One region of the Corynebacterium sp. CMW7794 genome, then DNA from elsewhere that is predicted to be linked to it. Evidence: riboswitches for the same ligand, from Rfam matches in the RefSeq annotation. Region 1 holds a riboswitch; each other region holds the start of a gene.
The links. Region 1 has a riboswitch for thiamine pyrophosphate ahead of HMPREF3227_RS09305 (ECF transporter S component). Riboswitches for the same ligand answer to the same signal wherever they lie in the genome.

Region 1 (3,486 bases):
CCGGTGGTCTGCCGCGTGTTCAGGAGCTCTTCGAGGCTCGTAACCCGAAGAACCGCGCCCCGATCGCTTCGGTCGACGGCACGATCTCCCTCTCTGATGAGGGCAACTTCTGGACGCTGACCATCACCCCGGACGACGGTTCGGACAATGTGGTCTACGAGAAGCTGTCGAAGCGCCAGGGCCTGGCTCAGGTCCGTCGCCCGATGGAGTCCAACCCGGACGCCATGATTGAGCGCTCTCTGCGCGATGGTGACCACGTCACCACCGGCGAGCGCCTCATGCGCGGTGCGGCTGACCCGCACGACGTCCTCGAGGTCCTCGGTCGCCGTGGTGTTGAGAAGCACCTCATCGACGAGGTTCAGGCCGTCTACCGTACGCAGGGTGTGGCCATCCACGATAAGCACATCGAGATCATCATCCGCCAGATGCTGCGTCGCGGTACCGTCATCGACGCGGGCTCCACGGAGTTCCTGCCAGGCACGCTGGTTGACCTCTCTGAGGCCAAGCAGGTCAACGCCAAGCAGGTCGCCGAGGGCGGCGAGCCCGCCCAGCTCCGTTCGGAGATCATGGGTATCACCAAGGCGTCGCTGGCCACCGAGTCCTGGCTGTCGGCCGCCTCCTTCCAGGAGACGACCCGCGTCCTCACCGACGCCGCTATCAACAAGCGCTCCGATCAGCTCATTGGCCTGAAGGAGAACGTCATCATCGGTAAGCTCATCCCGGCCGGTACCGGTATCTCGCGCTACCGCAACATCACCGTCAAGCCGACGGAGGCTGCCCGCAACGCGGCATACTCCATCCCGACGTACGGTGATTCCATCTACGGCGACGACGGGTTCGGTGAATTCACCGGCGCCTCCGTCCCGCTGGACGAGGACTTCACCTTCTAGTTCTCGCCCCAGCCCTGCCTGGCGCCACTGCCAGGCGGGCCAGCACTTCAAGCTTGGTTTGCTTTAATTTCGCGAAGCCCCGGCTTCCTTCGCCACCGCATGTGGCAGGGAAAGCCGGGGCTTTGTGCTGCGCTGTGACCGAAATAGGGCAGAATTACCATCTTTGGGAATGTCTACTCGCAATAGACATCGATAGTCGACTGATGGGCATGAAGCACTCCGCTGCCATCAAAAGCTGAAGGATGAAGCCAAACGAGGCAGTCTTGAATTTGAGGAAATCGCCCTTACTCGCCATGATGCCTACCGGGAGGGCAACACCACCCGAGCGCTCGGCAGATACCGCGAGATCGACGATGTGACAGCGAAAAAGGTCTTCGGTCAATGTGCGCAGGAACGAGGAAAGGGTGGGTGGAGATAATGGCCAAGACGTACACAGTTACCGCAGAAGGAGGCACGAGTGACGTGTGGGTGCTGGAATGCGCCGAGCTGGGAGCTGTGTCGCAGACTAAGCGACTAGCCCATGCCGCCGACGAGATCCGGGAAACCATGGCCTATTAGGCAGGAGTAAGCCCAGACGAACTCAACATCGTGGTTGAAGTCATTTTCCCCTCCAATAGCGCTGAGCTAAATCCACGCGCGGACAAGCAGCGCGAAGAAGCCGCACGGCTTACGGCTGAGGCGAAAGAAAGCACCCGTAAGCATGCTGTTGCGATGAAAGTCTGGAATGATGGTGCGCGACATGGGCGAAATTCTCAGCGTGTCCTATCAAAGGGCACAAAATCTTGCTAGCGCGTGAAGAAAAACTGTTGCCAGCTATTGCCCCATCCACGTGCTTTCGAGGGAGTGGTGGCTGTTAAGATAAAGATGTTTTCCACCCCATCGCCGGATTTGGCTAAGTGATGGGGGCAAACACCACTTAAATTTCACACGTGACACGGGTGCTCCGCGTAGGCGGGGCTGAGATGCCGCAGCAGCTAGCGAGTGACATGGACTCGCTCAGTGCTGCATCGGCGAACCGTCGAACCTGATCCGGATAATGCCGGCGATAAGGGAGGAATCATGAGCGCGACATCTGCGCCCGCAACCGCTACTACTTCGGCCCCGCGCCGCTCACTGCGCTGGCGCGTGGTGGACATCATTGTCGCCACCGTGCTGGCGGTGGCCTGCGGCCTCATCTTCGTTTTCTGGAACTCTGTGGGCTACGCCTGGTACATGGCCATGGATGCCCTCACGCCGGGCCTAGGCGGCCTGGCCACGGGTATCTGGTTGATTGGCGGCGTGCTGGGCGCGCTCATCATCCGCAAGCCGGGTGCGGCTCTCTACGTTGAGGTGCTCGCGGCATCGGTCTCTGCCGTGATGGGCAGCCAATGGGGCTGGTCCACCATTTACTCGGGCCTCGCCCAAGGCATCGGCATTGAGCTTGTCCTCATCGTTTTCGCATACCGCAGATTCGGCCTGGGCATCGCCATGCTTGGCGGCGCACTCGCCGGTGTTGGCGCGTGGTGCCTTGAGCTGTTTACCTCCGGCAACCTGGCTAAAGGACCGGAGTTCCTCATCATCTACCTGGTCTGCTTGATTATCTCGGGCGCTATCCTGGCCGGCGTCGTCGGCCACCTGCTAACGCGTGCCCTGGCGGCCACGGGTGCTCTCGACCGCTTTGCTGTAGGCCGCGAAGCCCGCGCCAAGTAGCCGCGTAGTTTTTGCTTGTCTATGACGACTCAGATCACCCTGCGCGGCTTCGGGTGGACCCACGCGGGCCGCGCGACCCCCGCATTGGACGATATTGACCTCGACATCGCCCCAGGCGAGCGAGTCTTGTTGTGCGGGGATTCCGGTTCCGGTAAATCCACGCTCTTGGCTGCGCTCGCCGGCGTTCTTGGTGGCGACGAGGACGGGCAGCAAGTAGGCCACCTCACCTTGAACCCGCAGACCCCGGCCGGGCTCGTTCTCCAGGATCCGGAATCGCAGGTTATTGCGGCCACTGTGGGCCGCGACGCGGCATTTGGCTGCGAGAATCTCGGCCTACCGCGCGCGGAGATATGGCCGCGCGTCGAACACGCCCTGGACCTCGTTGGCCTGGATGTGCCGCTTGACCACCCCACCCAACGCCTGTCCGGTGGACAGAAACAGCGCCTGGCGCTCGCCGGAGTCATTGCCATGGGCGCCGGGCTCATCTTGCTTGACGAGCCGACGGCCAACCTCGATCCACAGGGCGCGCGCGACGTGGTCGTGGCCGTCGAGCGGATCGTCCGTGCCACGGGAGCGACGTTGGTCGTGGTGGAACACCAGTATTCCGCGTGGTCCGGCCTGCTGGATCGCGCGGTGCGCCTGGACCGGGGGCGCATCGTCGAAGACGGCGCATACGGAGCGGTGACGGCCGCGCGCGCCGTCACCGGCTTGCCCGTCGCCGTGCCCGCCCCGGCAGATGCCGAGGCCGCGCTGTGGTCGAACAACCTTGTGACGCGTTTCGGCCCGCCCCGCAGTGTGCGTGTCCCGCAGGGGTATTCCACCGTCATCACGGGTGCGAACGGCTCTGGGAAAACCACGTGGTTGATGACCATGGCGGGCCTGCTTCCCAGCTGCGGCGGGGAGATTG
Region 2 (3,486 bases), on a different contig from region 1:
TCCGCCCTGGTGGCTCACGCGATCCCCGGCGTAGAGCTTTACCAGCTCTGTGGGCAGCTCCCCGCCCGTCGCGGGCGATTCGGGCACTGCGGGGGTCTTGGGTGCGTACCCAGCACCGAGCAGGCGCTTGAGGACACGCACGAGATGCGCGGAGTCCGGCGTCGTCCACTCTCCGGCGAGATAGGACTCCGCGAAGCCTACCCAGCCGCCGTGCGCGAGGCGGTCGAAGAGCGCGTCATGCGCGACCCGCAGGTCAGCGTCAGCGCCCTCTAGTACCAGTCCCGCCGCGTCGCAGGCCTGCGCAAACTGAGCCTCCGCGCGCCGGGCACGCCACGCGCCAAAGCGAGGAACGGGCACCTCCGCCACGCCTGGCCACAGCTGCGCATCAATGGCGTCAAGATGGGAATGGCTCACGGTGCCCCTTACTCATTAGAACCGGCGAACGACGGACAATACCCGCCAGTTTAAGCGGCGCAGAGCGCCACAGCGCCCAGGCGGGGCCGCGCGCCCGGAGTATTTTGTGACCTAAACTATGCCGACCAAGGAGCAACCTATTACACTAGCCGGGTAGCTAAAAACACGGCTGTATATCTTTACAAGAGAGGTTTTACTCACACATGGCTGAGAACGCTTTCCGTCCCAACGGCGGCCGCCACCACGTCGTCGTTATTGGTGCAGGCTTCGGCGGCTTAAACGCCGTCAAGTCCTTGAAGAACGCTGATGTTGACGTCACGCTCATCGACAAGAAGAACCACCACCTGTTCCAGCCGATGCTCTACCAGGTAGCCACCGGCCTCGTCTCCTCCGGCGAGATCGCTCCGTCCACCCGCCAGATTCTGCGCGACCAGGACAACGCCCACTTCGTCAACGGCAACGTGACGGACATCGACATCAAAGCCCAGACCGTCACCGCGGCTCTGGACAACACCGAGCGCACCTTCGAGTACGACTCCCTCATCGTCGCCGCTGGCGCTGGCCAGTCCTACTTCGGCAACGACCACTTCGCCGAGTTCGCGCCGGGCATGAAGACCCTGGATGACGCGCTCGAGCTGCGCGCCAACATCATTGCCGCCTTCGAGAAGGCAGAGCTGACCGATGACCCGGCTGAGCGCGAGAAGCTCCTCACCTTCGTCATCGTCGGTGCTGGCCCGACCGGCGTCGAGCTCACCGGCCAGATCGCAGAGATGGCCAAGCGCTCCTTCAACGGCCAGTTCTCCAACTTCTCGCCGTCGTCTGCGAAGATTTACCTCCTCGACGGTGCACCGCAGGTCCTGCCGCCGTTCGGCAAGCGCTTGGGCCGCAAAGCACAGCGCACGCTGGAGAAGCTGGGCGTCGACGTACGCCTCAACGCCATGGTCACCAACGTGGACGAGAAGTCCGTGACCTACAAGGACATGAAGACCGAACAGGAGACCACCATCGAGGCTGGCGTCAAGATCTGGTCCGCCGGTGTTGCCGCTTCCCCGCTGGGCAAGATGGTTGCCGAACAAGCTGGCGTCGAGACCGACCGCGCAGGCCGCGTCCCGGTTAACGAGGACCTCACCCTGGGCGAGTACTCCAACGTCTACGTCATCGGCGACATGATGGGTCTTAACCGTCTGCCGGGCCTGGCACAGGTCGCCATGCAGGGTGGCGCACACGCTGCCAAGCTCATCGAGGCCAAGCTGGATGAGGAGTCCACTGCCAACGAAAAGGAGGCCTTCGACTACTTCGATAAGGGCTCCATGGCCGTCATCTCCCGCTTCAACGCTGTGGTGAAGATGGGCAAGACCGAAATGACCGGCTTCCCGGCATGGATCGCCTGGCTGGCTCTCCACGTCGCATACCTCGTCGGCTTCCGTTCCCGCGCCATCGTGGCCCTCAACTGGCTCATCAATGCCGTCTCCCCGGTCCGCGGCAACCTCGCAATCACGGACCAGCAGCGTTTGGCCCGCAACAAGATGGGCAAGGACGCGTAAGTCTTCTCTTCCCCATCATTCCCCCGTCTCGCTGTATCGCGAACGGGGGATTTTTATGCCCAAAACCGCGCACACACCTACGGTCCTTTGTTAGTGTCGAGAGCGCAACATGGGGTGCCAAGGCTCGAAGCCGCGGCTGAGATAACACCCATCGAACCTGCACTGAGTTAGAACTAGCGAAGGGATCGTTGTGAACGACGCCGTTATTGGCGCGCCTGCTTCGGCGCGCATTCCTGCAGTACCCCGCGTACTCTCCATCGCCGGAACGGACCCCACGGGCGGGGCCGGCATCCAGGCAGACCTCAAATCCATCGCCGCGGCAGGCGGCTACGGCATGTCCGCCGTGACCGCCCTCGTCGCACAGAATACCCAGGGCGTGCGCGAGGTCCACACCCCGCCGGTCGAGTTCCTCCGCGCGCAGCTTACCGCCGTGGCCTCAGACGTCACCATTGACGCGGTGAAGATTGGCATGTTGGGCAGCGCCGCCATCGTGGCGGAGGTCTCACGCTTTCTCGCCCAACTCTCGGACGTGCCCGTGGTCCTCGACCCCGTCATGGTGGCCACGAGCGGCGACCGCCTCCTCGACCGCGACGCGGAGGCCGCCGTGCGCGAGCTGTGCGCACGTGCCACCGTAGTCACGCCCAACCTCAAGGAGCTCGCCGTGCTCACGCAGACGGCCGAGGCCACCACGCTCGAGGAAGCCATCGCCCACGCCACCGCATGGTCCGCCGACACCCGCACCACGGTCATCGTCAAGGGCGGGCACCTGCGCGGCGACCTCGCCGATAACGCCGTCGTCACCCCGGACGGCGCCGTCCACCGCATCTCCTGTCCGCGCGTGGACACCCCGCACACCCACGGCACGGGGTGTTCCCTCTCCTCGGCGTTGGCCACCCGGCTCGGCGCCGGCGCCTCGCTTTCCGATGCCCTCTCCTGGTCCACCCGCTGGCTCCACGAGGCCATCTCCCACGCGGCCGCCCTTGAGGTCGGCCAGGGCCACGGCCCCGTCGACCATGGGCACCGCGCCCGCCGCCTCGCGGCGGCAGCTTCCACCGTCCCGGCGCGCTTCTACAGCGATGTCACGAGCACTGCGGCCGCCCCCGCGCCCCACGTTTCCGCTGCGGGCCCGGAGACGGCCCGTCTCTGGGAACTCACCGGCGACGCCTGGCAGTCCATTACGCAGCTGCCTTTCATCCAGGCGCTAGGTACCGGCACGCTGCGCGAAGAGGACTTCGCCTTTTACCTGGCGCAGGACGCGCAGTACCTCAACCAGTATTCGAAGGCGCTGGCGCGCTTAGCCGCCCTCGCACCGGACGCCGGCGCGCAGCTTCATTGGGCCTCGGGTGCCGCCGAGTGCCTCGCCATTGAGATGTCCCTTCACAAGGATTGGATTGCGCACCACACCACGACGGTCCCCTCCACAGCGCTCACCGCCCCTTCACGGGTGACAAGCGCCTACACCGACTTCCTTGTCGCCACGACGCACACCGACGACTACGTCGTCGCTGCTGCCGCGGTCCTGCCCTGC
Region 3 (3,486 bases), on a different contig from region 1:
GCCGGCGACGCGCAGCGAGTTGATGGTTCCTTGGTTGGCTGGATCCGCCATCGCCGCATCCAATCCCGCCGCGTGTTGAAGCTGCGCGACGAGCTGCGTCGTGACCTGCTTCGCCGCACGCTGGCGCAGCTGCGTGGGCGTGTCCAGCTGCGGCGCGAGTCCCAAGTGATAGGCCTGCCAGTAGACGGATTCGGCGGCATCGACGGCCTTGAAGCCCTCGACTGCTACGTCGAACCAGGCGCCGACCTCGGGGCTTATCGAGTTCAGCGGCTCGGACGCGACCTCGAGCACCGGGATGAGATAGTCCGACATCGCGCCCTCATACGCAAGGTTGGGCAACGCCGCGATGAGCCCGATACCCACGAGCTGCTCAATAGATAGTCCCGGGTGCGTATGCGACTCGAGAATCAGGTAGTACTGGGACAACTCCGCCACGGTCGCCACGAGTGTGGGCACCTGGAGGACGGACGCACCCGACTCGGCCAAGGCCGCGCCCACATCTTTGCCCTCTGACATCCCGGCGAGGAAGCGCTCCACCACGCGGGGCGTCAACGTATCCGAGGGCCCTCCTATTCGACGCGATTGGCGTAGTCCGCGATATCGCGCACGATGGTATCCGAGGGCGTCGCACATGCCATGTCCGTGTTATTGCGCAGGGAGACAACCTTGCCCTCCATGCCTGCGAAGTTTCCGGGGCGCTGGCCGGTCATGCCCTCGCGACCAGCGCTCACGCCCGTCCCGCCGTCGAGGATGATCTCGCCATTCGCCGCGCGTGTGCCCGCGGGCACCGGACCGTAGAGCTTCGCGGGTCGTGCAGGTGGGGCGCCGAGCCGTGCGCGGCCGGGGTCGGCAACAAGGATGACCGCGGCGACATCGTCAGGCGTTACGCCCTTCACGCGGCCGGCGGAAATCTCTGCGGCGATATCACCGGCGACCGAGGCACCCTGGGAGTAGCCAATCACCATGTAGCGCGTGGAAGGGCACGCACGCTCGACGTACTCGAGCTCGCGGCGCGCGTCCTCGACGCCTGCACGCACGGATTCACCATAGGTCGCGGCTTCCGAACCCAGCGCGTTGGGTTGGAAAGCGCTGAATCGGCCGAGGGAGGCCGGATATTGGATATTCGTACCGCTCACATCATCTGCGCCGAGACGAATCTGGAGCGTATCTACGGGATTCCACCCGCTGAAGTCGAGCCCCACCGGCTCCGCGGTGTAATACCGCGCGCTAAATCCCGTGCCGGCCGCCTGCAGAACGTGAATGGCCGTGCACTGGCGTGCGACCGCGCGCGGGGCCGCATGCACCGAAAGCACGGCAATCACAGCGACCAGAAGGCAGGCAAGCACAGAGCGGAGAGCAGAGAGCGTCACGAGGGAATTCTAAGCCGTGCCGTGTAGCCCCGCATAAAACGGCGGAACCGCCCCGCTCCAGCACAGGAGACGAGGCGGTAACAGCGCGCTAGAACTAGCGGCGCTCCTTGATGCGAGCCTTCTTGCCGCGCAGGTCGCGCAGGTAGTACAGCTTCGCACGGCGGACACGGCCACGGCGAACGACCTCGATGGAGGCGATGTTCGGGGAGTGCACCGGGAAGGTACGCTCGACGCCGATACCGAAGGAAACCTTACGGACGGTGAAGGTCTCGCGGATGCCAGCGCCCTGACGGCGGATGCAGACACCCTTGAACAGCTGGGTACGCTCGGTGGTGCCCTCGATGACCTTGACGTTGACGTCAAGGGTGTCGCCCGGGCGGAAGTTCGGGATGTCCTCGCGCAGCGAGGCCTTGTCCAGCAGATCAATCTTGTTGGTCATTGATTTTCCTTTTCAATTTAAGACAGAGGACCCAAGCGCTTCCTCAGGGAAGCTGACCGGTTCGTGCCTGTTACATAGAACAGCCATCTATTGTTCCATAACCCCTGCACCCAAACAAAATCTCTCAAATCGCTGACAAACCCGAGGCCTTGTGTTTAGTCTAGGACTCGCACTTATCCCCACGGGAGCCCGCATGGAAGCGGGCTGAGATGGCCGCTGGAACCGCGGCCGCACCGTTCGAACCTGTCTGGTTAGCACCAGCGAAGGAAGAGAGGTCAGGCCCATGTCGGCTACCCATGAGCAAGAAATCCACCCCAAGCACTCCTACTCGCCGATCCGTGAGAAGGGTCTCGAGGTCCCGGAAACCGAAATCCAACTCGACGACTCCCCCACCGGCCCCAACGAGTCTTTCCGCATCTACCGCACCCGCGGCCCGGAATGCGATCCCACGCAAGGGCTTCCGCCCCTGCGACAAGCATGGATCGAAGAGCGTAACGACACCGAAGAATACGAGGGCCGCGCACGCGATCTCGCTGACGACGGCAAGTCTGCCCAGAAGCGTGGTGCCGCGTCCCAGGAATGGAAGGGCACAAAGCCCACGCCACGTAGGGGGACCAAACGCGTCACCCAAATGCACTACGCCCGCCAGGGCATTATCACCAAGGAAATGGAATTCGTCGCCCTGCGCGAGCACTGCGATCCAGAGTTCGTCCGCTCCGAGGTCGCCCGCGGGCGCGCCATCATCCCCAACAACATCAACCACCCCGAGTCCGAGCCCATGATCATCGGCCGGAAGTTCCTCACCAAGATCAACGCCAACATCGGCAACTCGGCGGTCACAAGCTCCATCGAGGAAGAAGTGTCAAAGCTGCGCTGGGCCACTCGCTGGGGCGCGGACACCGTCATGGATCTCTCCACGGGCGACGATATCCACACGACCCGCGAGTGGATCCTGCGCAACTCCCCTGTCCCCATTGGCACGGTGCCTATCTACCAGGCACTGGAAAAAGTAAACGGCATCGCGGAGGACCTCACCTGGGAGATCTTCCGTGACACCGTCATCGAGCAATGCGAACAGGGCGTGGACTACATGACCATCCACGCCGGCGTGTTGCTTCCCTACATTCCGCTCACCACCGAGCGCGTCACCGGCATCGTCAGCCGCGGCGGCTCCATCATGGCAGGCTGGTGCCTCGCCCACCACAAGGAGTCCTTCCTTTATGAGAACTTCGACGAGCTCTGCGAGATCTTCTCCCGCTACGACGTCGCCTTCTCCCTCGGCGACGGCCTGCGCCCCGGCTGCCTCGCGGACGCCAACGACACCGCGCAGTTTGCGGAGCTGAAGACCATCGGCGAGCTCACCCGTCGCGCCTGGGAGTACGACGTCCAGGTCATGGTCGAGGGCCCCGGCCACGTCCCGCTCAATATGATTCAGGAAAACAACGAGCTGGAGCAGGACTGGGCTTCCGATGCCCCCTTCTATACCCTCGGTCCCCTCGTCACCGATATCGCGCCCGGCTACGACCACATCACCTCGGCCATCGGTGCGGCCCACATCGCGATGGGCGGCACGGCGATGCTCTGCTACGTCACGCCGAAGGAGCACCTCGGCCTGCCCAACCGCGACGACGTGAAGACCGGCGTCATTACGTATAAGCTGGCGGCCCATGCCGCCGA

Region 2: another riboswitch for thiamine pyrophosphate. It lies ahead of HMPREF3227_RS08720 (bifunctional hydroxymethylpyrimidine kinase/phosphomethylpyrimidine kinase); the one in region 1 lies ahead of HMPREF3227_RS09305 (ECF transporter S component).
Region 3: another riboswitch for thiamine pyrophosphate. It lies ahead of thiC (phosphomethylpyrimidine synthase ThiC); the one in region 1 lies ahead of HMPREF3227_RS09305 (ECF transporter S component).

The regions. Positions count from the first base shown of each region.
Region 1 is NZ_KQ961759.1:60,099-63,584, forward strand. It holds gene HMPREF3227_RS09300 (DNA-directed RNA polymerase subunit beta') at 1-890, shown strand, start outside; TPP riboswitch at 1,815-1,960, shown strand; gene HMPREF3227_RS09305 (ECF transporter S component) at 1,950-2,579, shown strand; gene HMPREF3227_RS09310 (ABC transporter ATP-binding protein) at 2,601-3,486, shown strand, end outside.
Region 2 is NZ_KQ961757.1:17,886-21,371, reverse strand. It holds gene HMPREF3227_RS08730 (SAM-dependent methyltransferase) at 1-414, opposite strand, end outside; gene HMPREF3227_RS08725 (NAD(P)/FAD-dependent oxidoreductase) at 618-1,958, shown strand; TPP riboswitch at 2,059-2,161, shown strand; gene HMPREF3227_RS08720 (bifunctional hydroxymethylpyrimidine kinase/phosphomethylpyrimidine kinase) at 2,149-3,486, shown strand, end outside.
Region 3 is NZ_KQ961763.1:37,384-40,869, forward strand. It holds gene HMPREF3227_RS09920 (hypothetical protein) at 1-552, opposite strand, end outside; gene HMPREF3227_RS09925 (cutinase family protein) at 570-1,370, opposite strand; gene rplS (50S ribosomal protein L19) at 1,465-1,809, opposite strand; TPP riboswitch at 1,981-2,096, shown strand; gene thiC (phosphomethylpyrimidine synthase ThiC) at 2,093-3,486, shown strand, end outside.